2 regions of the Bradyrhizobium sp. WYCCWR 13022 genome follow, and region 1 is predicted to be linked to the other one. Evidence: riboswitches for the same ligand, from Rfam matches in the RefSeq annotation. Region 1 holds a riboswitch; the other holds the start of a gene.
What was found. Region 1 has a riboswitch for glycine ahead of QY049_RS00130 (D-amino acid dehydrogenase). Riboswitches for the same ligand answer to the same signal wherever they lie in the genome.
Positions count from the first base shown of each region.

Region 2: it holds a riboswitch for glycine, as region 1 does, so the genes downstream of both, gcvT (glycine cleavage system aminomethyltransferase GcvT) here and QY049_RS00130 (D-amino acid dehydrogenase) in region 1, are expected to answer to the same signal.

Region 1 covers NZ_JAUIZJ010000001.1:20,814-36,014, reverse strand. Annotated here, with positions in the region: gene QY049_RS00175 (2-hydroxychromene-2-carboxylate isomerase) at 1-420, shown strand, start outside; gene QY049_RS00170 (NADPH:quinone oxidoreductase family protein) at 420-1,397, shown strand; gene QY049_RS00165 (crotonase/enoyl-CoA hydratase family protein) at 1,495-2,385, opposite strand; gene QY049_RS00160 (amidase) at 2,546-3,967, opposite strand; gene QY049_RS00155 (M20 aminoacylase family protein) at 3,970-5,133, opposite strand; gene QY049_RS00150 (M81 family metallopeptidase) at 5,148-6,653, opposite strand; gene QY049_RS00145 (ABC transporter ATP-binding protein) at 6,785-8,437, opposite strand; gene QY049_RS00140 (ABC transporter permease) at 8,452-9,339, opposite strand; gene QY049_RS00135 (ABC transporter permease) at 9,359-10,300, opposite strand; gene QY049_RS00130 (D-amino acid dehydrogenase) at 10,481-11,782, opposite strand; glycine riboswitch at 11,851-11,963, opposite strand; glycine riboswitch at 11,967-12,070, opposite strand; gene QY049_RS00125 (M20/M25/M40 family metallo-hydrolase) at 12,234-13,364, opposite strand; gene QY049_RS00120 (ABC transporter substrate-binding protein) at 13,632-15,201, shown strand, end outside.
Region 2 covers NZ_JAUIZJ010000001.1:152,251-167,451, reverse strand. Annotated here, with positions in the region: gene QY049_RS00860 (PilZ domain-containing protein) at 1-106, opposite strand, end outside; gene QY049_RS00855 (HdeA family protein) at 289-582, shown strand; gene QY049_RS00850 (PaaI family thioesterase) at 712-1,176, opposite strand; gene QY049_RS00845 (hypothetical protein) at 1,525-1,821, shown strand; gene QY049_RS00840 (hypothetical protein) at 1,920-2,174, shown strand; gene QY049_RS00835 (hypothetical protein) at 2,198-2,386, opposite strand; gene QY049_RS00830 (hypothetical protein) at 2,850-3,101, shown strand; gene QY049_RS00825 (hypothetical protein) at 4,156-4,290, opposite strand; gene QY049_RS00820 (hypothetical protein) at 4,851-5,012, shown strand; gene recA (recombinase RecA) at 5,533-6,621, shown strand; gene QY049_RS00810 (hypothetical protein) at 6,821-7,729, shown strand; gene gcvP (aminomethyl-transferring glycine dehydrogenase) at 7,858-10,722, opposite strand; gene gcvH (glycine cleavage system protein GcvH) at 10,882-11,250, opposite strand; gene gcvT (glycine cleavage system aminomethyltransferase GcvT) at 11,260-12,408, opposite strand; glycine riboswitch at 12,572-12,660, opposite strand; gene alaS (alanine--tRNA ligase) at 12,895-15,201, shown strand, end outside.

The DNA of each region.
Region 1 (15,201 bases):
ATGAAAAAGGATCTGCAGGATTGGGCACGCTCGGCGGGCCTGTCGATCAAGATGCCGCCGACGGTGTTCCCGGTGAACAGCGTCAAGGCGATGCGCGGCTGCATCTGGCTCGGCAAAGACATGGTGCCGTTCGCGACATCGGTATTCGAGGCCTATTGGGGCGACGACAAGGACATTTCGCAGGATGTGGTGCTGGCCGAGATCTGCAAGAAGGTCGGCATCGACGAGCAAAAATTGTTCGCCGGCATCTCGGAGCAGCCGATCAAGGATCAGCTCAAGGCCAACACGGAAGAGGTCGTCGCGCGCGGCGGGTTCGGCTCGCCGACGATCTTCGTGAACAAGACCGATATGTATTTCGGCAATGACCGCCTGCCGCTGATCCGCGAGGCGCTGCTGCGCAGCAAGGCGAGCGCGGCCTGATGGTGCGCGCCGTCGTCTGTCGTGCGCTCGGCGCACCCGAAGGCTTGCGGCTGGAAGAATTTCCCTCGCGCGCCCTGAGGCCGGACGAGGTACGGGTTGCGATCCGCGCCGCCGGCCTCAACTTCCCTGACGTGCTGATGGCCGCGGGCGAATATCAGCTCAAGCCCGAATTGCCGTTCACGCCTGGCATGGAAGCTGCCGGCGACGTCACGGAAGTCGGTGCAGAGGCAAGGGGCGTTTCCATCGGCGACAAAGTCATCGTCAAGATGCGCCACGGCGCCTTCACCGACGAAGCTGTGGTGACGCCGTCGCAGCTCACGCCGATGCCGTCGACATTCGACTATGCGGAGGCCGCGACTTATCTCGCCGGGCACGGTACCGCCTATCACGCGCTGATCGATCGCGGCCGGGTCGAGCCCGGCGAGGTGCTGCTGGTGCATGGCGCCGGTGGCGGTGTCGGGTTGGCCGCTGTCGAGATCGGCAAGATGCTCGGTGCGACCGTGATCGCGACGGCGTCGAGCGACGAAAAGCTGGCGATCGCCAAAGCGCGCGGTGCCGACCATCTCGTGCGCTACGACCGGGAGCCGTTTCGCGATGCCGTCAAGCGCATCACCGACGGCCGCGGCGCCGACGTGGTGTTCGATCCCGTCGGCGGCGAGGTGTTCGAGAATTCGATGCGCTGCATCGCCTGGGGCGCGCGGCTGCTGGTGATCGGCTTTACCGGCGGCATCGGCTCGGCCAGGACCAATCTGTTGCTGATCAAGGGCGCCAGCGTGCTCGGCGTGCGCGCAGGCGAAGCGGTGCGGAAAAACCCCAAGCTCGGCGCGATCAGGCTGAAAGCGCTGCTGCAATGGGCAGAGGAGGGCAAGCTGCGGCCCAGCATCTCGCACCGCCTGCCGCTGGAGGATTACGCGAAGGCGATGCGGCTGCTGCTCGACCGCAAGGCGATCGGGCGCGTGGCGCTGGTGATGGATTGACTTCTATCGTCGTCATTCCGGGGCGCCCGTAGGGCGAACCCGGAATCTCGAGATCCCGGGTTCGATGCTTCGCACCGCCCCGGGATGACGCTTGGCGTCACTTGTACTCCCGCTCCGTCCACCACGGGAAATAGTCCGGCATGTCGCTGGACACCTTGTTCTTGAACTGCGCCGGCCGCTTCTCCAGGAACGACACCACGCCTTCCTTCACATCCTCGGAGCGGCCGCGGGCGTAGATGCCGCGGCTGTCGACCTTGTGGGCTTCCATGGGATCGTCGGCACCCATCATGCGCCACATCATCTGGCGGATCAGCGCAACCGACACCGGCGCGGTCTTGGCCGCGAACTCCTTGGCGAGGGCGCGCGCGGTCGGTAGCAGGTCATCAGGCGCCACGACCTTGCTGACGAGGCGGCCGGCGAGTGCTTCCTGGGCCGGGAAGACGCGGCCGGAATAGCACCATTCCAGCGCCTGCGAGATGCCGACGATGCGCGGCAGGAACCAGCTCGAGGCCGCCTCCGGCACGATGCCGCGCTGGGAGAACACGAAGCCGAAGCGAGCGGCATCCGAAGCAATGCGAATGTCCATCGCGAGCTGCATGGTGACGCCGATGCCGACGGCCGGGCCGTTCACCGCAGCGATGACCGGCTTCAGACATTTGAAGATGCGCAAGGTCACCTGACCGCCGCCATCGCGTACCTGCGGATCGCTGTAATCGACCTTGCCGTCGGCGAAGCGTTTGACGGGCCCGCGCCGTGCGTCGCGATCAAAGGTGTCGGCACCCGAGGAGAGATCGGCACCCGCGCAAAAACCGCGGCCGGCGCCGGTGACGATGATGGCGCGGACGTTGTCGTCCTTGTCGGCGGCGTCGAACGCGTCGATCAGCTCGGCCTGCATCTGCGCGTTGAAGGCGTTGAGCTTGTCGGGCCGGTTCAGCGTGATGGTGAGGATCTGCTCGGCGACCTCGTATTTGATCGTCTCATACGCCATGGTGGTTTCCTTCCTTCTTGAGCGCAGTCTCGTAAGACGTCATGCATGCGCGTCGACGTCCGTCTTGCGCGGACTGGGCATGTCTTCCTCTCCTGAGTAAGCAAACGACAATGGCCGGAGCAAGCCCCGGCCACGTCGCGGTCTGACGGTATTGAAGGCGTCAGTGAGCCGGAGGCTTCGGCCAGGGGTTCTGTGCGCCGCGCAGGCCCTCGAAGGCCTTGGCCATGCCGAGCACGCCGATATCGTCGAAGCGGCGGCCGACGATCTGGACGCCGATCGGAAAACCCGTGGCGTCGAAGCCGCCATTAATGGATACGGCAGGGTTCTCCGACATATTCCACGGCACGGTATAGCAGATGTGCTCGAACGGCCTCATCGGATCGTTGGTGGGCGAGGCCCAGTCTGCGGCGTAGTTCACGTTCGGCGCGGTCGGAGAGATCACATAGTCGAGTTCGCAGAACAGCTTTGACGCAGCCGCGCGGATCGCCATGGTCTGGTTGAAGCCGCGGATGACGTCGACGCCCGACAGCTTTGCGCCGGATGCACCCCATTTGAAGATATAGGGCAGCACCTTTGCCTGTTCGGCCGGCGTCAGCTTCGACAGATCGTCCCACATCCGCGCCCGCCAGAAATTGTCGAGGCCGTCGAGCATCTCGCGCGTCAGGATGCCGTCGACCTCGGTGACGACGCTGCCTGCGGATTCGAATGCCTTCGCGGCCTTCACCGCGACCTCGCGGACCGGTTTTTCCGCCGGCAGTCCGACGCCGGCATCGAGCATCAGGCCGATCCGCAATTTGCGCGGGGACTTGTCCAATCCCTTCCAGTTCAGCGGCTCGGCGGGCAGGCTCATGCCGTCGCGGCGGTCGGGCTTTGCGATCACGCTCATCATCAGCGCGCAATCATCGACCGTGCGGGTCATGGGACCCGCGACGCGGCCGACATAAGTGGGATCGATCGGTACGCGGCCGAAGCTCGGCTTCAGGCCGACGAGGCCACACCAGCCCGCGGGCAGGCGCACCGAGCCACCGATATCGGTGCCGAGATGCAGCGGACCGTAACCGGCCGCCGCCGCAGCTCCCGCACCGGCGCTGGAGCCGCCGGGGTTCTTGGAGAGGTCCCAGGGATTGCGCGCGAGCGCGTGGAACGATGAGAGCCCCGAGGACAGCATGCCGTAATCGGGCATGGTCGTCTTGGCGAAGATGATGCTGCCTGCCTCACGCAGCCGCGCGGCTGGTGGCGCGTCCTTCTCGGCGGGTACGAGCTTGACGCTCGCAGCCCCCAGCGGCACGGGCACGCCCTTGGTCGCGATGTTGTCCTTCACCGTCACGGGCACGCCGTCGAGCGGGCCGCAAGGCTCGCCGCCGGACCAGCGCGCGGTCGAGGCCTTTGCGGCCTCGCGCGCGCTTTGGGGATCGAACGCATAGAGCGCCTTCACATGCGGTTCCCACGCTGCGACATGCGCGAGCAAATCGTCCAGCACCTCGCTCGGCGAGAACTGTTTTGCCCGATAGCCCGCGATCAGATCGACCGCGGACAGATCGTGCAGCGAGGTGACCGCCTCCTCGACGCCCTTCCTCTGCATTGCTAGCCCACCGGCATACGCGTTTCGATGATCCGGGCGAACATGCTGGCGCCGATCGGCAGGATCTTGTCGTCGAGCACGAAGCCGGGATTGTGGACGGGCACCGAGCCGTCATGGCCGACCCAGAAATAGGCGCCGGGAATGGTCTCCAGCATGTCGGCGAAATCCTCGCTGCCCATCTTCGGCTGGGTGCGGGTGATCACCTTGGCGGGATCGACGATCGTGCGGGCGACGTCCTCGACCACCTTGGACTGCTCGACCTGGTTGACCAGCACGTTGAAGGTGTCGCGGATGTCGACGTCGATCACGCACTGGTAGGCGCTTGCGATGCCGGCGCAGATGGTGCGGATGCGTTCGCTGACCAGGGTGCGGACTTCCTTGGAGAAGGTGCGGATGGTGCCGCACAGATGCGCGTCGCCGGGAATGACGTTGTAGGCGGAGCCCGCATGGATCTGGGTGATCGACACGACGGCGGCCTGGAGCGGCTCGACATTGCGGCTGACGATGGTCTGGATCGCTTGCGCCAGCGTGGTTGCGATGATCACCGCGTCCTTGGAGCGCTCGGGCATCGCGCCATGGGCACCATAGCCGGTGATGCGGAGGTCGAAGAAATCGGCGCTGGCCATGGCCGGGCCGGGCAGGATCGCGATTTCGCCGTGGTTGAGGTCGGGCGCGTTATGCAGGCCGTAGAGCTCGTCGCACGGAAACTTCTCGAACAGGCCGTCCTTGATCATCGCACGTGCGCCGCCGAGGCCTTCCTCGGCCGGCTGGAAGATCAGGTGCACGGTGCCGTCGAAATTCCTGGTCTCGGCGAGGTAGCGTGCGGTGCCGAGCAGCATGGTGGTGTGGCCGTCATGGCCGCAGCCGTGGAAGCGGCCGGGGATTTTCGAGCTCCATTTCAGATTGGTGTTCTCTTCCATCGGCAGCGCGTCCATGTCGGCGCGCAGGCCGATACGCTTGCCGCCCGAACCCTTGCCCTTGATGACGCCGATCACGCCGGTGCCGCCGAGGCCGCGATGCACCTCGATGCCCCAGCTCGCCAGCTTGTCGGCGACGATGCCTGACGTGCGCACCTCCTCGAAGCCGATCTCGGGATGGGCGTGGAGGTCGCGGCGGATGGCGGTGAGTTCGTCGGCGAAGCCGTCGATGCGATCGATGGTGGGCATGTGTTCCTGTCCGGTTAACGTGAAGGGGGCGTGAAAACGGGGCCGTTCGGCTTGATGCGGATTCCCGGACGCAGGCGCGTCCAGGGCAGCGAGGCGGTGTCGGCCGGCATCGCGCCCGGTGCGGCGCAGATCATCAGCTGTTCCGCGATCGGCTCGAAATCGGCGCGGAAGTGCACCGAGCTCTTGTTGACCAGGATCTTCTCCTTGGTCGGCTCGATGCCGACATAGCGATACATCGCCTGGTCGGCGAGCTGCGCCTTGTGCGAGGAAACGACGACGCGGACGTCGCCGATGCGCAAGGCTGCGGAGGGGCCCATCTCCATCTCGCGGCCGCCGTAATAGGGGCCGGGCGCGACGAAGCGGCCGTCGGAGAGGCTTTCGACGACGAAGGTCTCGGTATAGGGCTCGTCGCCGGCGATCCCTGATTTGCCGCCGAGCGAGAGCGTCACGGTGGCGCCGACGCCGGCCGCATGTGCCGCTTTGGCTGACTCCGGATCGTAGATCACACCGGTCGCGGCGCTTGCCTTGTTGCGTACCAGCGCGCGCAGCATGCCCGTCGTGTCGGAATCGCCGCCGGCTCCGGGATTGTCCTGGGTATCGGCGATGATGATCGGCTTGCTCGCGCTCCTGGAGAGTTCCATGGCGTGGCGCACGCCGTCATCGGGTGACCAGATCTTGCCGTCGAAATCGTCCTCGTGGCTTTCGATCAGCTTGACGATCGCATCCGCTGCGTGGTCGGCGTCTTCCTGCGTCTTGCCATAGGCGAACACGCTCGGACCGCAATCGCGGAAATCGGCGGCGGGGAAACCCGGCGCGAACGAGAGGGTCGGAACCGCATCGCTCTCCAATGCGGCGAGCCTTTCGTAGATGCCCTTGGTCGGAAAGTCGTTGGTGCATTGCCAGCTGATCGCGATCAGGAACGGTATCTGGCGGAACGACTTTGCAAAGCGCTGCTTCGTCTTCAGAAGCAGAGCGAGGTGCTCTGCCGAGGCCCGGCCGGTCTCGGCCATGTCGACATGAGGATAGGTGCGGTAGGCGATCAGCGCGTCCGCATGTTCCATCATTGCTGATGTGACGTTGGCGTGCAGGTCGAGGCTCGCGACCAACGGAACATCCTTGCCGATGACGCGGCGCACGCGCGCCAGAATCTCGCCTTCGCCGTCGTCGAGATGCTCGGTGACCATGGCGCCGTGCAGGTCGAGATAGACAGCGTCAATCGGGCCCGCGGCTCTGATGCCGTCGACCATCACCTCCACGATGCGCTCGAAAGCGTCCTTGGTCACGTGTGCCGAGGGGCTCGCACCGCAGGCAATCGTCGGGATGAGTTCCCAGCCATTGGCTTCGGCGCTGTCGACAAAGCCGGCGAGGCCGACATTGATGCGCCGCATCACCTTGAGCACGTCGGGCCCTACGGTCATCGCCGGCCAGCCGCCACCATGCTGGAAGTCCGCAAACGTCGCCTTCGTCGGAGCGAAGGTGTTGGTCTCGTGCAGGAAGCCGCCGACGGCGATGCGTGTCATCAACTCAAGTCCCGGGCAAATGATGTGCGAGACGTTACCCGGCTTTGCAGCAAGAGCAAGCAAGGCAGACAGTCGCGCTGCGCATGGCCTCAAGCTGTTTTGGGAATACTCGCAGTGACGGGTAGACAGACCTAGGCGCTGGCCCCCACACCCTCCGACACCGGCCGGAAATTCGCAAAGTCCCAGTTGCGTCCGGGCGCCGCATCCAGCAGCGCCCTGGTGTAGGCCTCCTGCGGATGCGTCAGCACTTCGGCCGCCGGGCCCTGCTCGACGACGCGGCCGTGCTGCATCACCACGACCTCGTCGCAGATTTGCGCGGCGACGCGTAGGTCGTGAGTGATGAACAGAATGGCGATGCCGAGCCGCTTCTGGATCTCGTCGAGCAGCTCCAGCACCTGCGCCTGCACCGAGACGTCGAGCGCAGAGACCGCTTCGTCCGCGACCAGCACGTCCGGATCGAGCGCGAGCGCGCGCGCGATGGCGATGCGCTGGCGCTGGCCGCCGGAAAACTGGTGCGGATAACGCGACACCGCGTCGGCCGGCAGGCCGACCAGCTCGAGCAGCTCGCGGGCACGCTTCATCGCGCTCGCATGCGGGACGCCGTAATTGATCGGGCCTTCCGCGATGCTCTCGCCGACGGTGATGCGCGGGTTCAGCGAACGGTAGGGATCCTGGAACACGATCTGGATCTTCTGCCGGTGCGGTTGCAGCAGGCGGCGCGAGATGTCGGAGATCTCGCGGCCGGCGAGGCGGACGCAGCCGGAGGTCGGATCGATCAGGCGCACGATGCAGCGCGCCACCGTCGACTTGCCCGAGCCGCTCTCGCCGACGATGCCGAGCGTGCGTCCCTTGCGCAGCGTCAGCGTCACCTTGTCGGCGGCGACGACCTCGCGTCCCTTGCCGAAGAACGCGCGCTCCTTGTAGACCTTGCTGAGGTCGTTGGCCTCGAGCACGACGGGCTCGTGGCTCTCCTCGCGCGGCGGCCGCGGCACCAGGCTCGGCACGGAGGCGAGCAGGTTGCGGGTGTACTCCATCGTGGGATTGCGCAGCACGGTCTCGAGCGGGCCGGTCTCCACAAGTCTGCCCTGCCGCATCACCGCGACGCGGTCGGCGATCTCGGCCACGACACCCATGTCGTGGGTGATGAACAGCACGGCGGTGCCGTGATCGCGCTGGAGCTCGCGGATCAGCGACAGGATCTGCTTCTGCGTGGTGACGTCGAGCGCGGTGGTCGGCTCGTCCGCAATCAGCAGCTTCGGCTCCAGCACGAGGGCCATCGCGATCATGATGCGCTGGCGCTGGCCGCCGGACAGGCGATGCGGGTAGGAAGCGAAGATGCGCTCGACCTGGGGCAGGTGAACCTGCTCCATCATGTCGAGGATGCGCTTCCTGCGGGCCTTGCTGTCGAGATCGGTGTGGGCGCGCAGGACTTCGTCAATCTGGCGGCCGACCGGCACCACCGGATTGAGCGCGGTCATCGGCTCCTGAAAGATCATCGCCATCCTGGTCGCGCGCAGCTGGCGCAGGCGGCGATCGGTCGCGGTGAGGATCTCCTCGCCGACGAGCTTGACGCTGCCGCCTGATGGCACCAGCGTGCCCTTCGGCAGCAGGCCCATCGTGGTGAGCGAGGTCACCGACTTGCCGGAGCCGCTTTCGCCGACGAGGCACAGCGTCTCGCCCTCGCGCACCTGGATCGAGATGCCGTCGATGATCTTCGCTCCGTTCGGCTTCTTGCCGACGGAGACGACGAGGTTGTTGATGTCGAGAACGATGTCTTTGGTCATAACGTGATCGCTCATCACTTGCCCTCGCGCTGCTTCATGCGGGGATCGAGGGCGTCGCGGGCGGCGTCGCCGATCAGGTTGATGCTGAGGATGGCGATCGAGAGCAGCAGGCCCGGCCAGAAGATCAGCGTCGGCTTGAGCTGGAAGTACTGGCGGCCCTCGGCCATGATGTTGCCCCAGGTCGGCGTCTCCGGCGAGATGCCGGCGCCGAGGAAGGAGAGGATGGCCTCGGTGAGGATCGCGGACGCGCAGACATAGGTGCCCTGGACGATCAGCGGCGCGATCGTGTTCGGCATCAGATGCCGCCACATGATCTTCGGCAGCGACGATCCGACCGAGATAGCGGCTTCCACATAGGGTTCTTCGCGCGCGGACAGCACGACCGAGCGCACCAGCCGCGCAACGCGCGGGATTTCAGGAATGGTGATCGCGACCATGACGGTCCAGATGCTGGCGCCTGACAGCGACACCACGGCGATCGCGAGCAGAATGCTCGGCATCGCCATCAGGCCGTCCATGACGCGCATCAGCACGGAATCGACCAGCTTGAAGAAGCCGGAGACGAGGCCGATGGCGAGGCCGATGGCGATCGACAGGATCGCCGAGCCGATGCCGATCAGCAGCGAGATGCGCCCGCCATAGATGACGCGCGACAACAGGTCACGGCCATAGGCGTCGGTGCCGAGCAGAAATTGTGCCGACGCCGGCTTCAGCCGCTGCGATGGCGCGAGCTGGATCGGATCATGCGGCGCGATCAGCGGCGCCAGGATCGAGACCGCCACGATCAGCGCCAGCAGGATGGTGGCGACCGCGATGATCGGCGTCGAGGTGAGGAATCCGAGCTTCGGCCGCAGCGGCGAGGTGATCGGAATGGAGGACTGGGGAAGGCTGTCGACGGTCATTGTTGTTCGTGTCCTTGCCTCAGTACCGGATTCGCGGATCGAGCAGCGTGTAGGCGACGTCGATCAGGAGATTGACGACGACGTAGATCAGCGAGGTCAGCAGGATCATCGCCTGGATCACCGGATAGTCGCGCGCCAGCACCGCGTCCACGGTGAGGCGGCCGATGCCGGGGATGTTGAACACGCTCTCGGTGACGACGACGCCGGAGATCAGCAGCGCAAAGCCGGTGCCGATCACGGTGATCACGGGCACGGCGGCGTTGCGCAGCGCGTGCCGCATCATCACCGCGACCTCGTTGATGCCCTTGGCGCGCGCGGTCCGCACGTAGTCTTCGCCGAGCACGTCGAGCATCGCCGCGCGGGTCATGCGCGCGATCAGCGCGATGTAGATGAAGGAGAGCGCGCAGGTCGGCAGGATGATGCGCTCGAAGAAGGGGCCGAAGCCGGCCGAGATGCTCTTGAAGCCCTGCACCGGCACCCAGCGCAGGTCGATGGCGAAGACCTGGATCAGGACGTAGCCGACCACGAACACCGGCACGGAGAAGCCGAGCACGGAGAGTCCCATCACGAAGCGGTCGATCCAGGTGCCATGCTTCCAGGCCGCGATGACGCCGAGCGGCACGGCGACGATGACGGCGAGGATGATGGTCGACAGCGCGATCGAGATCGACGGCTCGACGCGCTGGCCGATCATCTTCATGACCGGGAGATTGGAGATCAGCGAGGTCCCGAGGTCGCCGTGCAGCAGCTTGTTCACCCAGGTGATGAACTGCACGATCAACGGCTCGTTGAGGCCGAGCGAGGTGCGGATGCGCTCCAGACGCTCCGGCGTCGCGTTGTCGCCGGCGAGGATCGCGGCGGGATCGCCAGGTGTCAGCCGCAGCAGCAGGAACACGAACAGCGCGACGACGCCCATCACGGGCACCGCGGCCAGAACGCGGCGAATGAGATAACCTAGCATGCACCTATCTCCGGCTGCGGAATTGAGGGGGCCGAGAGGCGCCCGTGGATTCGGTCGTGTCTATCATGCGCGCCTGTCACTCGGGCTGGAAGAGACGGCCGGAGAGCCGTTCTCTCGGGGCAAATTGTGTGCCAAGGGCAGGGCGGTCGCAAGGGCCGCCCCGCAGTGATTTGCGACCACTCAGGATGCACGACGCAGCTCTTGCTCAACCGCAAGTGAGGGGGCCGATCGCGGTGCGTTGAGCCCGCGCCAGCCGTCGATGGTTCCCGCAATCATCTGCGCGGTTGCGGCCGACAGGGTCCAGCCGAGATGGCCGTGGCCGGTGTTGAAGAACACGCCCGGCATCCGGCCTGCACGCACCACTGGCATCATGTTCGGCATCATCGGTCGCAAGCCAGCCCAGGGCACGACGCGCGAGGTCTCGACATCGGGGAAATTGCTGCGCACCCAGTCGATCAGCGGCTGCACGCGATCGGCGCGGATGTCGCGGTTGAAGTCGTTGAACTCGGCGGTGCCGGCGACACGAAAGCGATCGGCGCCGAGCCGGCTGGTGACGATCTTGGCGGCTTCGTCGAGCAGGCTGACCGTCGGCGTCGCGTCGCGGCTTTCGGCGGAGTCGAGCTGCACCGTGATCGAATAGCCCTTCACCGGATAGACGTTGACGCGCTCGTCGAGCATCGCCGCAAAGTGACGGCTGGCAACGCCGGCACAGACCACGACGCCGTCCGCCTTCAGCATGCCGCGCGCAGAAGCGGCAGCGTCGCTTGCCGAGAGATCAGCCCAACCGATGACAAAGCCGCCGCCGGCTTGCGCGATGGAATCGATGTTGGCTTCGTGGATGAAGGTCGCGCCGCGACGCTTGCAAGCCTCCGCAAGGCCGCGCGTGAATTTGTGGATATCGCCGGTCGCGTCCGACGGCGTGTAGAAACCGCCGTAATACTCCTTGCGCAGGGTCGGCTCGATCGTGCGAATTTCTTCCGTTGTCACAGGGCGGCGATCGAGGCCGCCCTCCTGCAGCAGCGCGTTGACTTGCAGGCCGGATTCAAAGTCCTTCTTGTCGTGATAGATGTGGAGGATGCCGCGGCGCTCGAGATCGAAGTCGATGCCTTCGCGCGTCGCGATCTCGAACAGGTGCTTGCGGGCTTCGATGGCGAGCCGCGTGGTCAGAATCGTGTTCGCACGGTAGTTGCCGATTGCGGCGACGAACTCGCTCATCCACGAATATTTGTGCCAGTTCGGCCGCGGGTTCATCAGCAGCGGCGCATCGCGCCGGAACATCCAGCGCAGGCCCTTGAGGATCGTCGCGGTGCTGTTCCACACTTCGGCATTGCTGGCAGAGAGCTGTCCGCCGTTCGCGAACGAGGTCTCCATCGCGGCATAACGGTGCTTGTCGAGCACCGTCACCTCAAAGCCGCGTTCGAGCAGGGCATAGGCGGTCGTTACGCCGGTGATGCCGGCGCCGATGATGGCGATATGAGTCATGATGAGTTAGGGGCTCCCGTGAGTTAGAGATGGCTGACCGCCGGCCCGAAAGCCGTTGGCGGCGCCCCATCTGTCACGGTTACCTGAGAGCTTGATCCGATGCGGACCTCGGAAGGTCGACCTCGGACTATCCCCTTCGGTGGACGCCACGATAGTCAAATCGTGCCGCCTCTCTCCAGATCGTCCTGACGATACAGTCCTTTTGCCTGAGAGTTTCCGGGGCGGTTGCTCCGTCGGCGCCGCAACGAAAGCTGATGCCTTCGTTGCGATCTCTCCCGCATCGTCGCGTGGACCATCGAGCAGTACGATGCGCCTCATTTTTAGACAAGGCTAAATTTCATCCGCGACTGCAAACGCATTGTGCAGTGCGAGGTTGATGGATCGAGTCATTCCGGGGGCGCGCGGCGCAACCCGGAATCTCGAGACGGACCATCCCGGCATGACCGACTTGCTACTCAAGCGTCGCCAGCAGCCCCGCCATCAGGCGACCGCGCTCGACCAGGCTGTCGACCTCGATGAATTCCTCGAGCGTGTGGCCATTGCCGCCGCGCACGCCGAGGCCGTCGAGCGTCGGGATGCCCATCGCGCCGGTGAAGTTGCCGTCGGAGCCGCCGCCCGAGCTTGCATGCGGTAATTCCGCGCCGAGAGATTTGGCGATGCCGCGTGCCTTTTCATACAGCGCCATGGTGCCGGCATCCGGCTCCCAAACCGGCCGCGTCACGCCGCGCGTCACCTTGAAGATGACGTCGTTGGTGGTGCCCGAGAGTGCCAGCATGCGTTCGACGCCGCGGTCGAGATCGGCCTGGCGCTTGGCCATCGAGAGCGCTTCGCCGGTCGCGGTCGTCGCGACACAGTTGACCCACTGCCCGCCATGCACGACGCCGACCGAGAAGGTGCAATCCTCCGTCGTCATCGCGTCGATCGCGAGAATTTGCCGCGCCATCTCGCGGATCGCCGAGCGTCCCGCCGACAACGTCGCGCCGGCGTGACTCGGTCGTCCCGTCGCTTCAAGATTGAAGCGCGCGATGGCGTAACGTCCGGTGGTGACGCCGTTGTCGGCACGGCCGGGCTCGGGCACCAGCACATATTTGTTGCGGGCAGCTTCTGCTTCGATGATGTCGCGTGTCGAGGGCGTGCCGACTTCCTCGTCGGGCGTGAACAGGATGGTAATCGGCAGCGGCGTGGTGAAGGAGGCGCGCGCAAGCTGCCGGATCGCTTCCAGCGAGAGATAGTTGCCGCCCTTCATGTCGTAGACGCCGGGGCCGTAGCATTTGTTGCCCTCACGGCGCCATTTCAGCTTCTCGATAGTGCCGGTCGGGTGGACGGTATCCATGTGCCCGGCGATCAGGATGCCCGGTTCGCCCTGCTTGGGATGCGGGAAACGCGCGCGGATGACGCCGCCAAAGCCCTGACGGCCGGCGATGCGTTCGATCGTCGCACCCATGATGGCCATATCGCGCGCCGCAATATCGAGCATGCGGTTGACGGCACCGGCGTCCCAGGTCGGGCTTTCGCATTCCACCCAGGTGCGCAAGCCCTCGAGCATCGCCTCGGAATCGAAGGGAAGATTGGCTGGATTCATCTCAATGTCTCTCGAGCTTGGAAGGTGGAACGCGCATTGCATTGGCGCGGGACGGGACAAGCGGAGAATGTTGTAGAGCCAAACCGATCTTTGTGGAGCCCGTGGATGCGATGCCATGGGCTGCACCGAAACCGGATTGACGCGCTCAAGACTGTCTGCAAGTCTCGAAAGATAAAGGCATTGCATGAGGTTAGTTCGCCCAAGAAACGAACCTGATGCTCAACCAAGAACCTGCCTTTGAACAGTTTCACGTCAGGAGAAACTTATATGTCCAAGATTTCGCGCCGCAAGCTTCTCAAGATTGCGGGTGTCGCGCCGACGGCGCTTGCGTTTGCGTCCGTGTTGCCGCCGAACGCGTCGGCCGCCAGCGGCAAGACCATCACGGCTGTGATGCATTCGGACCTGCGCATCATCGATCCGGGCTTCACCACCGCCTACATCACGCGCGACCACGGCTACATGGTCTACGACACCCTGCTTTCGACCGATTCGACGTTCAAGGTTCAGCCGCAGATGGCGGACTGGAAGGTCTCCGACGACAAGCTGACCTACACCTTCACGCTGCGCGACGGACTGAAGTGGCATGACGGCGCGCCGGTGACCGGCGAGGATTGCGTCGCATCGCTGAAGCGCTGGGGCAAGAACGACGGCATGGGCCAGAAGCTCATGGACTTCACCGCCAGCATCGAGGCGCCAGACGCCAAGACGATCGTGCTGAAGCTGAAGGAGCCCTATGGGCTGGTGCTTGAATCGATCGGCAAACCGTCCTCGCTGGTACCGTTCATGATGCCGAAGCGGCTCGCCGAAACGCCGGCGGGCAAGCAGATGGCCGAGCAGATCGGCTCCGGTCCCTTCAAGTTCGTGCAGAGTGAATTCCAGCCAGGCGTGAAGTCGGTCTATGCCAAGAACACCGATTACGTGCCGCGCAAGGAACCGGCGAGCTGGACCGCCGGCGGCAAGGTCGTCAAGGTCGACCGTGTCGAATGGATCACCATGCCGGACGCGCAGACGGCGGTCAACGCGCTGCAGTCGGGCGACATCGACTTCATGGAAAACCCGCCGTGGGATCTGCTTCCGGTGCTGGAAGGGAACAGCGACCTCAAGGTCGAGGTCCTGAACAAGTTCGGCTTCCAGACGCTCGGCCGCATGAACTTCCTGCTGCCGCCGTTCGACAATCCGAAGATTCGCCGCGCTGCGCTCCTGGCGATGAACCAGAAGGACGTGCTCGACGCGCTCGTCGGCAATCCCAAGTACTACAAGCTCTGCGGCGCCTATTTCGTTTGCGATACGCCCTTTGCGAGCGATGCAGGTGGCGAGACTCTGGTGAAGGGCGGCGGCATGGCAGAGGCCAAGAAGCTGCTCGCCGAGTCCGGCTACGACGGAACGCCGATCGCGATCATGGCGCCCGGCGATGTCACCACCTTGAAGGCCCAGCCGGTCGTCGCGGCGCAATTGCTCCGTGAGGCTGGCTTCAAGGTCGACCTTCAGGCGACCGACTGGCAGACCGTCGTGAGCCGGCGTGCCGGCCAGAAGCCGGTGAAGGAGGGCGGTTGGAACATGTTCTTCACCAACTGGGTTGCCGCCGACGTGATGAACCCGGTCGCCAACGTATCGATCGGCGGACGGGGCAAGAACGGCGGCTGGTTCGGCTGGGCGGAAGATGCCAAGATCGAGAAGCTCAAGGACGAGTTCGTCCGCGCGGCCTCGCTCGACGATCAGAAGAAGATCGCCTCCGAGATCCAGAAGGAAGCCTATGACCAGGTGATTTACATCCCGCTCGGCCAGTATCTGGCGCCGAGCGCCTGGCGGAAGTCGCTCACCGGCGTGCTCGACGGTC
Region 2 (15,201 bases), 130 kb from region 1:
CGCTTTCCGACATGTTTCGTACGGTGCACGCGATTCCGCTATTTTCAAAGGTGATCGTGCCGCCCTTGAAAACCCGATGACGCTGCGCCGTTCGCTTCTCGATCATCCGCGTTAATCCACAATGATGATTGTGAAATAGTGCATAGAAATTGCGTTGATCTAAACTCAATACTGGCGCTCCTTGCACAGCGCTTCATACTTCGTTTACGACGTTGAGGCGGCAAGTCACTGCGCCGAGTTTTACCCCAAGCCTTTCCTTTGTGGCGTTACGCGCCGATGGAGATTCCGATGAAGACCACGCTCTCGATCCTGTTCGCCGCAGCGTTCTCGCTGTCGTCGATGCCCGCCCACGCCGTCAAGTGGGACCTCTCGACCATGTCCTGCAAGCAGTTCCTCGATAGCGGCGAGGACAACATCGCGGTCGTGCTGACCTGGATGGACGGCTGGTACAAGGGCGACGAGGACAACGCGATCATCGACACCGAAGTGTTCATCGAGAACGCCAAGAAGTTCGGTGCTTATTGCGGAAAGAATCCGACCGTCAGCGTCGTCACCGCGGCCGACGAAATTCTCGGCAAGTAGTCTTTTCGACAAGTCATCTCGAAGCGGCCGGATGAAGCGCGATTGCAGCCGCGCTTCGTTCGATGCGAACGTGATCGAGAGCCGCGGTGCGCTTTGCGCTCCCGCGGCTCTCCTCGTTTCGGATCATGTTCAGCCCGGCAGCATGGCGAACGCGCTCGACACCATCGCAATCTGCTTGTTGTCGGCGGCCGAGAGCAGGGTGACGCGGCCAAAACTCATGGTGCGTCCGAGCCGCACCACGCGTGCATCCGCCAGCACGTCCGACGCGGAGACCGCGCGCATGAAATGCGTGGTCTGGTCCACCGTCGTCATCGGACGATAGCCTCTGTTGGCGGCGAGATTCGCGATCACCATTGCGGTGTCGGCCAGCGCCATCAGCGCCTGACCGCAGACCACGCCGCCGTTGCGGCACAGCCGCTCCGAGAACGGCATGCGGAGCAGCGCGCCCGGCTGCCAGTCCGGCGTCTCGGGAGGAGGGATGTGCTCGATGCGCTCGACGGAGAGGTTGAGATCCTCGATCCAGGGCGCGAAGACCTCGCCGAGTATCCGTCTGGCCTCAGTGATTCCGAACTCGGCGTCTGGCTGCGATGGCATTGCCGTCGTTTCCTCCTCTTGTTGCCGGATGTTTCGCTCATTCTGCCCGCTTGGGCGCGGCAAAGTCACGGGGGCCGTTGGCTTGAAAATGCCCGACTTCGCCCGATATGATGCCGGGCCTGGGGGCGGGTGGACGATGTTGCGTCGATGTGTCCTGTTATTTTGCCTGGCCGCGCTCGGTCTGGCGCTGAACGGCTGCACCAAGTGCGGGCCGATCTGGGACGACTGGCTCCATGGGCCGAAATCGTGCAGATCGGATCGGCTCTAGCGGATTGAGGCGCCTCGCGCTGAAAAGGACCAACAGGGCGCGGTGTCCGCCCTCTCTATTGATGCTCAAGGAGTGAAGTAATGAAGGTTTTCCGTATGGCGGCGGTGCTGGTGCTGGTGGCTGGACCAGCCTTCGCGCAGGATTCGCCCCATATCAATCTGATGGCGGATGGTCCGGCGAAGACCGAAGACGAAAAGGCCGCCGACGCCGCACGTGACAAGGCCTACAAGGAGACGCTGAAGAAGATTCCGGACGCCAAGGCGTCCAGCGATCCCTGGGGAGGCATGCGCGCCGAGCCGCCGAAGCAGCCGGCGCCGAAGGCCGCTGCTGCCACCAGCACGCACAAGAAGCCCAAGGCCGGCACGGCCTCCAATTGACCGCGCTCCCGGCAGGCGAATGAGGCTTCGGCGGGACTCCCCTTCGCCGGGACCCGATCCTACATTCCTTCATGGTGTTGCGTTGTGGAGGGCAGGACATGGCGGATCGCCCGCGGGACCTCGCCGAGCGGATGGCGCGCCGGCGCAAGCGGGCCGTCGCGGCGGACAGCAAGGCCAGTGATGGCTATCTGCGCGAGAGCTTCACCCTGCCGCGCGCCGCGGCACGGGCACGAGCGCAGGCTTTCTTCGCGCGCTATCCCAAGGCCGGCTATATGAGCGAAGTCGAGACCTGGCGCGAGCTGCCGGGCGGCGACATCGAATTCACAATGCGCCGGCTGCCCAGCGCCGACTAGCCCGCTCGCTAGGCCCTGATCGCTCAGGCCGTCCTGCGACCGATGGCCTTCAGCTCCCGATCGATGCGCAGCTGCACGCGACGGATCGCCAGCAGGTCGATCTTCGTCTCGGTCTTGCCTGTCTTGGTCTTGTCGCCGATCCGGAACTGCCACTGCCAGACACCCGGGATCGCCGTCTTTGCAACCGTGAACTCCACGCCCCTGTGATTCATGGTCACCTCCACGATTCACCTTGCCATGTCGGGTAACATGGGCATCGTAATATTCCGACGACAAGGAAAAATTGCCGTTAAGTCGAGGATAATTCATCGGAATTGAGCAAGCGCGCGCAGTTCGAAACAAGCGAAATCGGATTCCGAAAGATGGGGCCGATGGATGGGTCTTTCGCGTGAATGGAACCTGTGAGGCGGTGGCTGGCGATTAGGTCAGGAACTCTGTTCTTGGCCGGAGAACCACGGAGTTCCCTGCCGACACCAACGGCGATTCCATCGCGATTGCTGTCGCGGGCTTCATGATTGTGCGGAACCATCGTCGTGAGAGATGTCGACCGCGCGACCATTCGCAGCAAATGAGCACGTGCATTGCTTTTCCACTTTTGCGTGCGCCTCGACTGTGATCTGGTGAGGGGTGACGAAGGCGGGGTTGGTCATCGCGCAAGAGGACCAAGAGGACGACGTGAACTGGCTCAGACATCTCGCGCAGCGATGGAGCACACGACGTTTCCCGCTGGTCTGTCCGCAATGCGGGCGGCCAGCGTCTTCTCTTCTCTACAGGCGCGGACGCTTCATGCTGGGTGACGAGAAGCTCGTCTGCGAGCAGTGCGGCACGACCAGCGTCGTCACCTTCTGGCGCTTCGAAGGCCTGGCGTGTCACGGCGAGCGCGGCGATTCCGGCAAGCCCGAGCGCTTGGCGGATTCACGGCACTGACGCCTGCGATCCACGCGTTCTCGCGCCGCCTGGCGGCAATGCCGTCGCAAGAAAAAAGCCCCGCCAGGGGAGAGCCGGGCGGGGCAGAAGGTTATTGGAGGCTGAGGTGCTGGGCTGCAACACCATAGCTCCATGACCGTAGCCCGCTCAGCTTACGAGAGCCTGACAGAGCGGATCGGAGGTGGATCCGCCCCCCGCATCGATTCCGGGAGTCGGCAGCAACAAGCCGATCTGGCCGCCGGGAACAGAAGACCCCGCTCGGGGTCGAGCGAGGTCGACTGGGTATGGAGACCCGGTGTTGGTCCACCGGGCAAGCCGAGGCTAGAGCATTCGGCTGACGGGCGCCTTACGCAGGCTCATGCGTGGCTCGCGGACGCGTTGAGGGCCGCTGTGACGTCCCAATTCAGACATCCGGCTGCACAACTTCAGACACATCCGTTGGCGACACTTTGCGGGCACGGCGAAGCCATGGGGGATACGTGGCGCGCCGACAGCGGGGTGGCATCATGGACAAGGTAGAGCGGTCATTCGCCGCCGCGACGGCGGCTGGCTTCGTGGTGTTGGTGATCGGCATCGTGCTGCTGGCGCTGATGTAGCGAGGCTCAGGCGGCCCGCGCCGCCAAAGCCGACGAAAACAACCCCATGCACAGTAGCCGGCAGCCTGTTTCGGCTGGCGTTTCCCCTGGCGCACCTTGATCTCGTCCGGCGGCAGGCGGAGATCGGCGGCGCGCTCGGCGCGGTCCCTCTTGCGGAACTCGCTTTCCCTGCGCTCGAACTTCACCGTCTCCTCGAGCGCCGCCTCGATCAGGAACTGCGCCTGACGGCATCGTGCAGCGTGTCTTCCGTCATGATCCGATTCCCCATTGCGGCGCCCCCGTTCCCCCAGGGAATTAGGACGCTCTGCATTGAGCTAGATCAGTGGCGCTTCATCGATCGCGCGATAGTTTTCCAAGCCCGGGGCTGGTTATGCGATTTCAGTATTGCTTATTGCAACCCGGGAGGGCCTCGGCCGTCTCATCGCGGCCGGGGCCTTTCGCCGCCAACTGCGGCGGCCCTACCATCCGAATGAATAGCGGATGTGGCGCAGCATCCCAAAGGCTGCGTCGGTGTAGGCGCCATATGCATAGTGCCGGTCCGCCGCGACGAGGCTGCCGAGTGCAATCACGATGGCGAAAAAGACCTTAGGCACAATGCCGAAGAGCATCCGACCGTTTGGTTGCGAAATTCTAAATAGGACACTCCGAATTTCTTCTTAGGACACCAAGGGTGGAATACGGACGGTACCCAAATTCTGGTGCTCTCCCACAGTTTCAAGTTAGGACACTGGAACGAATGCTCGCCTTGCGAGTTTGCTGCCGGTGGTCTCCCTCATCGGGGTCACATGAACCAGCGCAAGGCCCCAATCTCGCCAGCCCCGGATTGGGGCCTTTTGGTTACAGAAAGCAAAAACGCCGCCCGCTTAAAACCAGCGCAGGCGGCGGCCTTTCCAGCCCCGGGAGGGAGATTGTAAAATCCCGATCCTGTGTGTCTGTGCAGGGCGCCCAAAGGTTCAACGCGACACCCGCAGAGGCGGATTAGGACGCTCCAAAAGTCACACAAAAAGCCCGCCTAGGGGCGGGCTTCATTCCGAGGTGGCCTTATCTGAGTACGAGCGCCCCAAGGAACATTCCGGTCCACACTCCGCCACCGCAGATGCCTGCTACCAGCGGCCGACAAAGCGTTGTGATTAGCTGGGTGGGAGAGAAGGGCGTGAGCGAATCTTCGATTGCGATAAAGGATGATCGTCTAGAGCTAGCTGCGCTCCTGTACGATCAAGCTGGCGTGCAAAAGGTGATTGATCGCCTAGCGGCAATGAAGTCGCTTCTCCCGGAGAAAGCGCCAGAGCCTAAAAAGGAAGAGGCCGCCAACTGAGGCGGCCCTAGTGCATGAAGATAGCAATGGCAGACAGGATCACCGGCACAGAACCGGCCGTGATCACAAACGCCTTGTACCAAAGATCATTGCCCATAAGGACAGTATCTTCCGGTAGCGGGCTGCCGTCTATGCAACTTGTGCCAGTTTATGGGCCCCAACTGAGGCGCCCTTACCGGATCATGAGCATGGCGGTGCTGGCAATAAGAGTGCCGAGGCCCACTACCGTGATCGCGAGGGCCAACATACCCAATCTGTCCAATTTGTTTGCCGCCACCCTCAGTTACCTTTCGCATGTGGAGACGGCTTAAGTATCAAAGTGAACACTTGTTCCTAATTGGCGAACTAGGACCTGCAAAATTCAACTTAGGACACTTGGGGTCAAATACGGACAGCACCCGCCTACCGCAAAGAACATATTGCGAACAAAGAACAGATGGTGTACATTGGTTTTATCGACGAGCCGCCCGCCCAACCGTTTGTCCCACACGCGAATCCTCGCCATAAGGAGCACGACCCAATGTCCGCCACTGCCCTGCGTATCGTCGAAGGATCTTCCATGGACAAGAGTAAAGCTCTGGCTGCCGCGCTCTCCCAGATCGAGCGCCAGTTCGGCAAGGGCTCGGTGATGAAGCTCGGCAAGAACGACCGTTCGATGGACATCGAGGCGGTCTCGTCGGGCTCGCTGGGGCTGGACATCGCGCTCGGCATCGGCGGCCTGCCCAAGGGGCGTATCGTCGAGATCTACGGGCCGGAATCGTCGGGCAAGACCACCCTGGCGCTGCATACCGTGGCGGAAGCCCAGAAGAAGGGCGGCATTTGCGCCTTCATCGACGCCGAGCACGCGCTCGACCCGGTCTATGCCCGCAAGCTCGGGGTCAACATCGACGAGCTCCTGATCTCGCAACCCGACACCGGCGAGCAGGCGCTGGAAATCTGCGACACGCTGGTGCGCTCGGGTGCGGTGGATGTGCTGGTGGTCGATTCGGTCGCGGCGCTGGTGCCGAAGGCCGAGCTCGAAGGCGAGATGGGCGATGCACTGCCGGGTCTTCAAGCGCGGTTGATGAGCCAGGCGCTGCGCAAGCTGACCGCCTCGATCAACAAGTCCAACACCATGGTGATCTTCATCAACCAGATCCGCATGAAGATCGGTGTGATGTACGGATCGCCCGAAACCACGACCGGCGGCAACGCGCTGAAGTTCTATGCCTCCGTCCGCCTCGACATCCGCCGTATCGGCGCGATCAAGGAGCGCGACGAAGTGGTCGGCAACACGACGCGTGTGAAGGTGGTGAAGAACAAGCTGGCACCGCCCTTCAAGCAGGTCGAGTTCGACATCATGTACGGCGAGGGCGTCTCCAAGATGGGCGAGATCCTCGATCTCGGCGTCAAGGCCGGCATCGTCGAGAAATCAGGCGCCTGGTTCTCCTATGACAGCCAGCGCCTCGGCCAGGGCCGCGAGAACTCGAAAGCGTTTTTGAAGTCCAACCCCGACATTACCGCCAAGATCGAGACCGCGATCCGCCAGAACTCCGGCCTGATCTCCGAGCAGATTTTGGCCGGCACGCCCGAGAGCGACGCCGACGGCGACGAGCCCGCGGACGAGTAAGCCTCGAGTACAAGTTTTCGCGAGAAGCGGGCGCTGAGGACGTTGAGTTGCCGACGTCGTCAGTGCCCGTTTCTTTTGTGTTGGAGTGATCGGGGGGTGATGAAGCGTCTGATCTTGACCGGTGTGGCCGGCGCCGATCTCGCCAAATCGAAACTGGCCGAGATCGTCGTTCTCTTCTTTTTCCGGTTCATGTGGGCCGTTGCCTTCGCCGGAGTATTTCGCAGCCTATTTCGGGGCGCAGGGGACGCTCAAGCCGGGCGATCACTGGTCGGATTGGGGTCCAAAATGGCCCTCCAAGTTCAAGGAACTTAGGAAGTTACCGTTCGCCGATTTTTGCGAGCGCCATGACGAGATTGAGCTTTGGTTCGACCCGAGTCCAGACGATCAACTGCAGCTGATCTGGCTGCTCGACCATCTCGCCTGTTACCCTGAGCTGCTTAAAAAACTCGGACTGCGCTTGGTCGCATTCGATCTGTTCGATGTGCGAGAGAAAGTCTCCGAAGCGTCCGCATCGCACATTCGTATGGTGGATGTTCAGGCCCGAGAACTCCAGACCGCTGGAATGGCTTGGCAAGCGTATCGCGCGCCGACGCCTGAAGCCTGTGCGAATGTACTTCACAGCGATCTAAGCGCCCTGTTGATGCTGCGATCGGCATGGCAACGGCTGTTGGGAGAGCTACCGTCGCCCCTGAGCGGTCTTGGTGCGAGCGAGATGCGATTTCTGGAGATGCTTGCCCGAGGGTACGCGAACACGAACGCCCTGTTTCATCTGCGTTCACTGCGGGGCACGTACGTGTTTGGCGAATTCGAACTGGGGTCGCTGCTGGAGGGGCTCGCACTCGGCCCCAAGCCGGCAGTGGCCGGTCTGGGCGACGAACTGCGTACGATCGACCCCGAGGATTTGGGAGCTCGGCACGACGATGCGATCCGTCACGCACGGTACAAGCAATCCCGCATGTCGCTCACTGATCTCGGGAAGGCGGTGCTGGCGGGAGACCAGGATTTCCTCCAGCACAACCCGATCCACCGCTGGAGGGGCGGCACGCTTCTGACCAATGAACGGCTCTGGAGGTGGGATCGCGAGAGCCGATTGTTGGTCGCGCCCTAGAGGCGCAGTCGGTGCCGTAGCTATAGAGAGGGCAAAGGCGCGCGAGCGCCGTGCCCACGATCTTTCACGTCATCCGGAGGTGGTGGGCGCGCGTCGCTATGCCCACCCTACGAGACCTCCGTCGTGGCTTACTCCGCGGCTTCCGCGTAATTGCTCACCGGCGGGCAGGAGCACACCAGGTTGCGATCGCCATAGACGTTGTCGACGCGCCCGACCGGGCACCAGTATTTGTCGGTGCGAGAGACGCCATCGGGGAAGTAGCCCTCGCTGCGGGCGTAGGCGCGCTTCCAATCGTCGTCCGCAATGTCGTGCACGGTGTGCGGGGCGTGGCGCAGCGGCGAGGCTTCGATCTTGAAGCGGCCGGCCTCGACCTCGGCGATCTCTTTCCGGATCGCGATCATGGCATCGCAGAAGCGATCCAGCTCCGCCTTGGATTCCGACTCGGTCGGTTCGATCATCAGCGTGCCGGGCACCGGGAAGCTCATGGTCGGGGCATGGAAGCCGTAATCGATCAGGCGTTTCGCGATGTCGTCGACGGTGACGCCAGATGTCGTCTTCAGCGGGCGGGGATCGACGATGCATTCATGCGCGACGCGGCCCTTCCCGTTCTTGTAGAGCACCGGAAAGTGCGGATCGAGCCTTGCTGCGATGTAATTGGCGTTGAGGATCGCGATCTCGGTCGCGCGCTTCAGGCCTTCGCCGCCCATCATCAGGATGTAGATGTAGGAGATAGTCAGGATCGAGGCCGAACCGAACGGCGCGGCCGAGACCGGGCCGACCCGCGCGTCGCCGTTGGTCGCGGGATGACCGGGGAGGAACGGCGCGAGATGCGCCTTGACGCCGATCGGGCCCATGCCGGGGCCGCCGCCGCCATGCGGGATGCAGAAGGTCTTGTGCAGGTTGAGATGGCTGACATCGGCGCCGTAATCGCCGGGCCTGCTGAGGCCGACCTGCGCGTTGAGATTGGCGCCGTCGAGATAGACCTGGCCACCATGGCCATGGACGATATCGCAGATCTCGCGGATGTGCTCCTCGAACACGCCGTGGGTCGAGGGATAGGTGATCATCACAGCGGCGAGATCGTTCGAATGCTTTTCCGCCTTGGCGCGGAGATCGTTGACGTCGACGTCGCCGTTCTTCTCGCAAGACACAACCACCACGTCCATGCCGACCATGGCGGCCGAGGCCGGGTTGGTGCCGTGGGCCGAGGAGGGGATCAGGCAGATCTTGCGGTGGCTTTCTCCACGCGCGGCGTGATAGCCGCGGATCGCGAGCAGGCCGGCATATTCGCCTTGCGCGCCCGAGTTCGGCTGCAGCGAGATCGCGTCATAGCCGGTGATGTCGCACAGCCATTTTTCGAGCCGCGCGAACAGCGCGTGATAGCCGGCGGCCTGCTCGCGCGGGGCGAACGGATGCAGGGAGCCGAATTCCGGCCAGGTCAGCGGCATCATCTCTGTCGTCGCGTTCAGCTTCATGGTGCAGGAGCCGAGCGGGATCATTGCACGGTCGAGCGCGAGGTCGCGGTCGCTGAGCTTGCGCATGTAGCGCAGCATCTCGGTTTCCGAGCGATGCGCGTGGAATACGGGATGGGTGAGGTACGCGGTGGTGCGCTTCAGCGCCTCCGGCAGCGCCTCGCGCGTGGTCGCGTCGATCTCGGCGTAGGAGAGCTGGCCGCCGAACGCACGCCAGACGGCTTCGACCGTTGCAGGTGTCGTGGTCTCGTCGAACGCGATGCGCAAGCTCGCTTCGCCGACACCGAGATTGATCTTCTCGGCGGCAGCGCGCGCGACGATCTCGGCGCGCTTGGCGCCGGCATCGACGCTGATCGTGTCGAAGAAAGTCTCCGACTGCGGCGCGAAGCCGAGCTTGCGCAGGCCCGCGGCGAGCACGGCGGTGCGGCGATGCACGGTGCGCGCGATCTGCGCCAGCCCCTCGGGGCCATGATAGGTCGCATACATCGCGGCGATCACGGCAAGCAGTACCTGCGCGGTGCAGATGTTGGAAGTCGCCTTCTCGCGGCGGATGTGCTGCTCGCGGGTCTGCAGCGCGAGGCGATAGGCCGGGGCGCCGCGCGAGTCGACGCTGAGGCCGACGATGCGGCCGGGCAGCGAGCGCTTCAGCGCATCGCGCACCGCCATATAGGCGGCGTGCGGTCCGCCATAGCCCATCGGCACGCCGAAGCGCTGCGCCGATCCGATCGCGATGTCGGCACCGAGCTCGCCGGGCGAGGCGAGCACGGTCAGCGCCAGCAGATCGGCAGCGACGATCGCGAGTGCGCCCTTGGCCTTCAGCGCCGCGATTGCAGGCCGGAGGTCGCGCACCGCGCCTGAAGAGCCGGGATATTGCAGCAACGCGCCGAGCACGTCCGTCTTGTCGAGATCGGTGAGGGGATCGCCGACGACCAGAGTCCAGCCGAGCGGCTCGGCGCGGGTGCGCATCACAGCCAGCGTCTGTGGATGCACGTCCTTGTCGACGAAGAAGGCTTGCGCCTTCACCTGCGAGTGCCGTTCGGCGAGCGCCATGGCTTCGGCCGCGGCGGTCGCCTCATCGAGCAGCGAGGCGTTGGCCACGTCGAGCCCGGTGAGATCGCAGATCATGGTCTGGAAGTTGAACAGCGCTTCCAGCCGGCCCTGGCTGATCTCGGGCTGATAGGGCGTATAGGCCGTGTACCAGGCCGGGTTCTCCAGGATGTTGCGCTGGATCACCGCCGGCAGGATCGTGCCGGAATAGCCTTGGCCGATCAGCGAGGTGAAGACCTGGTTCTGCCGCGCGAGCTCGGCCATGTGCGCGATCGCCTCGGTCTCGCTCAGCGGCTTGCCGAGATCGAGCGGTGCTGCCTGCCGGATCGAGGCGGGCAGGGTTTCCGCCATCAATGCGTCGACGCTCTTGGCGCCGACAGTCTCCAGCATGGCGGTGACATCGCGCGCCGAGGGGCCGATGTGGCGGCGAACGAAGGCGGTGGTGTCGCCATTGGATTTGCGGTGCGCGGTCATCATGGGTCCTCGCTTTAGGAGTTGCTGTCATGCCCCGCGAAGGCGGGGCATCCAGTACACGCAGCCGCTTCGGCTAGGGCCGATGGGCCGCGGCGTACTGGATCGCCCGCCTTCGCGGGCGATGACAGTGAGTATGTTGAGACGGTGCGGCTCATATCTTCATGCCGTGTGCGCCTTGTAGGCGGCTTCATCCATCAGGCCGCCAAGCTCGCTCTTGTCGGCAATCCTGATCTTGAAGAACCAGGCCGCGGCTTGCGCGTCCGAGTTCACCAGCGCGGGCTCGGCGGCGAGCGCATCGTTGGTCTCGAGCACTTCGCCCGAGATCGGTGCGTAGACGTCGGAGGCGGCCTTGACCGATTCCACGACGGCGGCAGCTTCGGCCTTCTTCAGGGTGCGGCCGACCTTGGGCAGCTCGACGAACACGACGTCGCCGAGCTGCGACTGCGCGTAATCGGTGATCCCGACGGTGGCGACTTCGCCGTCGATCGCCAGCCATTCGTGGTCGGAAGTGTACAGCGTCGTGGTCATTGTCGATCCTCAGCGTTTGTAGGTGTTTTTCACGAAGGGCATGGCGGCGACGGCGAGCGGCAGACGTTGGCCGCGCACCTCCGCAAAGAGTTTTGTGTCGAGTGCGCTCAGGCTCGTCGGCACGTAGCCCATCGCCACAGGCGCGTTCAGGCTCGGGCCGAAGCCGCCGGAGGTGACCTTTCCGATCGGCTCGCCGCCTGCGCCATCTGCAAACAGCACCGCGCCCTCGCGCACCGGGGCGCGGCCCTGGGCGAGCAGGCCGACGCGGCGGCGGGACGCGCCGTTGTCGAAATGGGCAAGGATTTTTTCGGCGCCGGGAAAGCCGCCGGCGCGGGCGCCACCGGTGCGGCGGCTCTTCTGCACCGACCATTCCAGCGCAGCCTCGACCGGCGTGGTCTCAGCGTCGATGTCGTGGCCGTAGAGGCAGAGCCCGGCTTCCAGTCGCAGGCTGTCACGGGCCCCAAGGCCGATCGGCATCACATCGGGGTTTTCCAGCAGCGTCTTGGCGAGACGCTCGGCGTCGCTGGCTGGCACCGAAATCTCGAATCCATCCTCGCCGGTGTAGCCCGAGCGCGAGACGAAACAGGCGAGGCCGGCAACATTGCGCGGGCCGGCATCCATGAACTTCATGGACGGTGCCTCTGCACACAATTTCGCCAGCGCGGCTTCCGCCTTCGGGCCCTGCAACGCGATCAGCGCGCGGTCCGCGAGCGAATCGATGATGCAGGCATCGGAGAGATTGGCGCGCAGATGCGCCTCGTCCGCGGCCTTGCAGGCGGCGTTGACCACCAGGAACAGATGATCGCCGAAATTGGCGACCATGAGATCGTCGAGAATGCCGCCATCGGCGTTGGTGAACTGGGCGTAGCGCTGCCGTCCCGGCGCGATCGCCACGATGTCCTGCGGGACCAGTCGCTCCAGTGCGCGGGCGGCGTCCTCGACCTTGCCGGATTTCGGCCGGAGCGCGATCTGGCCCATATGGGAGACGTCGAACAGGCCGGCCGAGCTGCGGGTTTGGAGGTGCTCTTTGAGGACCCCGGCGGGGTACTGCACGGGCATGTCATAGCCGGCGAACGGCACCATCTTGCCGCCGAGCGACAAATGAAGGTCGTGAAGGGGGGTACGTTTCAGGGAGTCTTCGTCGTCGCGCGCAAGCATCACGGGGCCCTCGGCGGTTCCCCAGGGACGATTCCCCGGAGGCAACCAGTCGAAGCCCCATCTGTCGCTGTGCCTGAGAGTATTATCCCGTCGGCGGACGCTGGTCCGGGCCAACCCTTCTCAAAAGGTCTTTGCCCGTCGGCGCCTCTTTCCAGATGTCGTCAAAGCCACGCGGTCCTTTTGCCTGAGAGTTTCCGGGGCGGTTGCTCCTTCGGCGCCGGCAATGAAGCCGGTCTCTCCCGTCGTGGCCGTACGATACAGATGGGTACAGACCACAGCCCGGCCAAGCCTGTCAACGCGCGGATTGCGGCTTTCCAAAGGGATTGCGACGGGATTACGCTGATGCGGCAACCCTCTGATCTGCTTGCACAGTTTCTGGACAGCGAAGCTGGCCTTGTCTAAAAGCGCTTTGGCCCGCAGATATCAGCCCAAATCACCGGTTTGGATGGCGGATGAGCGGGTCCAAGCACACCCGATTGGATGAACATGAGCGGCGTCAACGAGATCAGGTCGACCTTTTTGAACTTCTTTGCCGAGAACGGCCACGAGATCGTGTCGTCCTCGCCATTGGTGCCGCGCAACGATCCGACGTTGATGTTCACCAATGCCGGCATGGTGCAGTTCAAGAACGTCTTCACCGGCGTCGAGAAGCGGCCCTACCAGCGCGCCACCACGTCGCAGAAATGCGTGCGTGCCGGCGGCAAGCACAACGACCTCGACAATGTCGGCTACACCGCGCGCCATCTCACCTTCTTCGAGATGCTCGGCAACTTCTCGTTCGGCGACTATTTCAAGGAGCGCGCGATCGAGCTGGCCTGGAAGCTCATCACCAAGGATTTCGGGCTGAAGAAGGACAAGCTGCTCGTCACCGTCTACCATACCGACGACGAGGCGCACGGGCTCTGGAAGAAGATCGCCGGCTTCACCGACGACCGCATCATCCGCATCCCGACGTCGGACAATTTCTGGGCGATGGGTGACACCGGCCCGTGCGGCCCGTGCTCGGAGATCTTCATCGACCGCGGCGACCATATCTGGGGCGGCCCTCCCGGCTCGCCGGAAGAGGACGGCGACCGCTTCCTCGAATTCTGGAATCTCGTGTTCATGCAATATGAGCAGGTGACGAAGGAGGAACGCGTCGACCTGCCGCGTCCCTCGATCGACACCGGCATGGGCCTCGAGCGCATGGCCTGCATCATGCAGGGCGTCGACAGCGTGTTCGAGACCGACCTGTTCCGTCATCTGATCGACGCGACGTCGTCCGCGCTCGGCAGCGGGCCGAACGAGCAGACTGTGGCCTCTTTCCGCGTCATCGCCGATCATCTGCGCTCCTCCGCCTTCCTCGTTGCGGACGGCGTGCTGCCCTCGAACGAGGGCCGCGGCTATGTGCTGCGCCGGATCATGCGCCGCGCGATGCGCCATGCGCAGCTGCTGGGCGCCAAGGAGCCGCTGATGCACCGGCTGGTCTGGGCGCTGGTCCGCGAGATGGGCCAGGCCTATCCCGACTTGATGCGCGCGGAGAATTTGATCGAGGAAACGCTGCGGCTGGAAGAGACCCGCTTCCGCAAGACTCTGTCGCGCGGCTTGGCGATCCTGGATGAGAAGAGCGCTTCCTTGAAGAAGGGCGACATGTTCGACGGCGACGTCGCCTTCACGCTGTACGACACGTATGGTTTTCCGCTGGACCTGACGCAGGACGCGCTGAAGTCGCGCGGCATCGGTGTCGACCAGGCTGCGTTCACCGACGCGATGGAGCGGCAGAAGGCCAAGGCGCGCGAGTCCTGGAAGGGCTCGGGCGAGGCGGCTTCCGAGGCGATCTGGTTCCCGCTGCGCGAGAAGCTCGGGGCCACCGAATTTCTGGGCTACGAGACCGAGAGCGCCGAAGGCGTGGTCTCGGCGCTGGTGAAGGATGGTGCGGAAGTGGCCGGCCTCAAGGCCGGCGACACCGGCGCGCTTCTGCTGAACCAGACGCCGTTCTATGCGGAATCAGGCGGCCAGGTCGGTGACACCGGCGTGTTGACGGGCGAGGGCGGCATCAGGTTCCGCGTCACCGACACGCAGAAGAAGCTCGGCGATTTCTTCGTGCATGTCGGCACCGTCGAGAGCGGCGAGCTGAAGGTCGGAACCGCGCTGCAGCTCGAGGTCGATCATTCCAGGCGCTCGTCGATCCGCGCGCATCACTCGGCGACGCATCTCATCCACGAGGCGCTGCGCCAGGTGCTCGGCGACCACATCGCCCAGCGCGGCTCGATGGTGGCGCCGGACCGGCTGCGCTTCGACTTCGTGCATCCGAAGCCGATCACGGCGGAGGAACTCGCCCGCGTCGAGGACATCGCCAACGACGTGGTGCTGGAGAACGACGAGGTCACGACCCGCGTCATGGGCGTTGACGAGGCCCGCGAGGCGGGCGCGCGTGCGCTTTTCGGTGAGAAGTATGGCGACGAGGTTCGCGTCGTCTCGATGGGCAAGACCGCGCGCGAGCGCGGCGCCAACGCGCTCGGCTGGTCGGTCGAACTCTGCGGCGGCACCCATGTGCGGCGCACCGGCGATATCGGCCTGATCACGCTGACCGGCGAGAGCGCGGTCGCCTCCGGCGTCCGCCGCATCGAGGCGCTCACTGGAAATTACGCGCGCAAGCACGCCAACGACACCATGGCGCTGGCGAAAACCGCGGCGAGCGAGCTTCGCACCTCGCTGGACGACGTCCCGGCGCGCATCACGGCGCTGATGGAGGAGCGCAAGAAGCTCGAGCGCGAGCTCTCCGACGCCCGCAAGAAGCTCGCGATGGGCGGC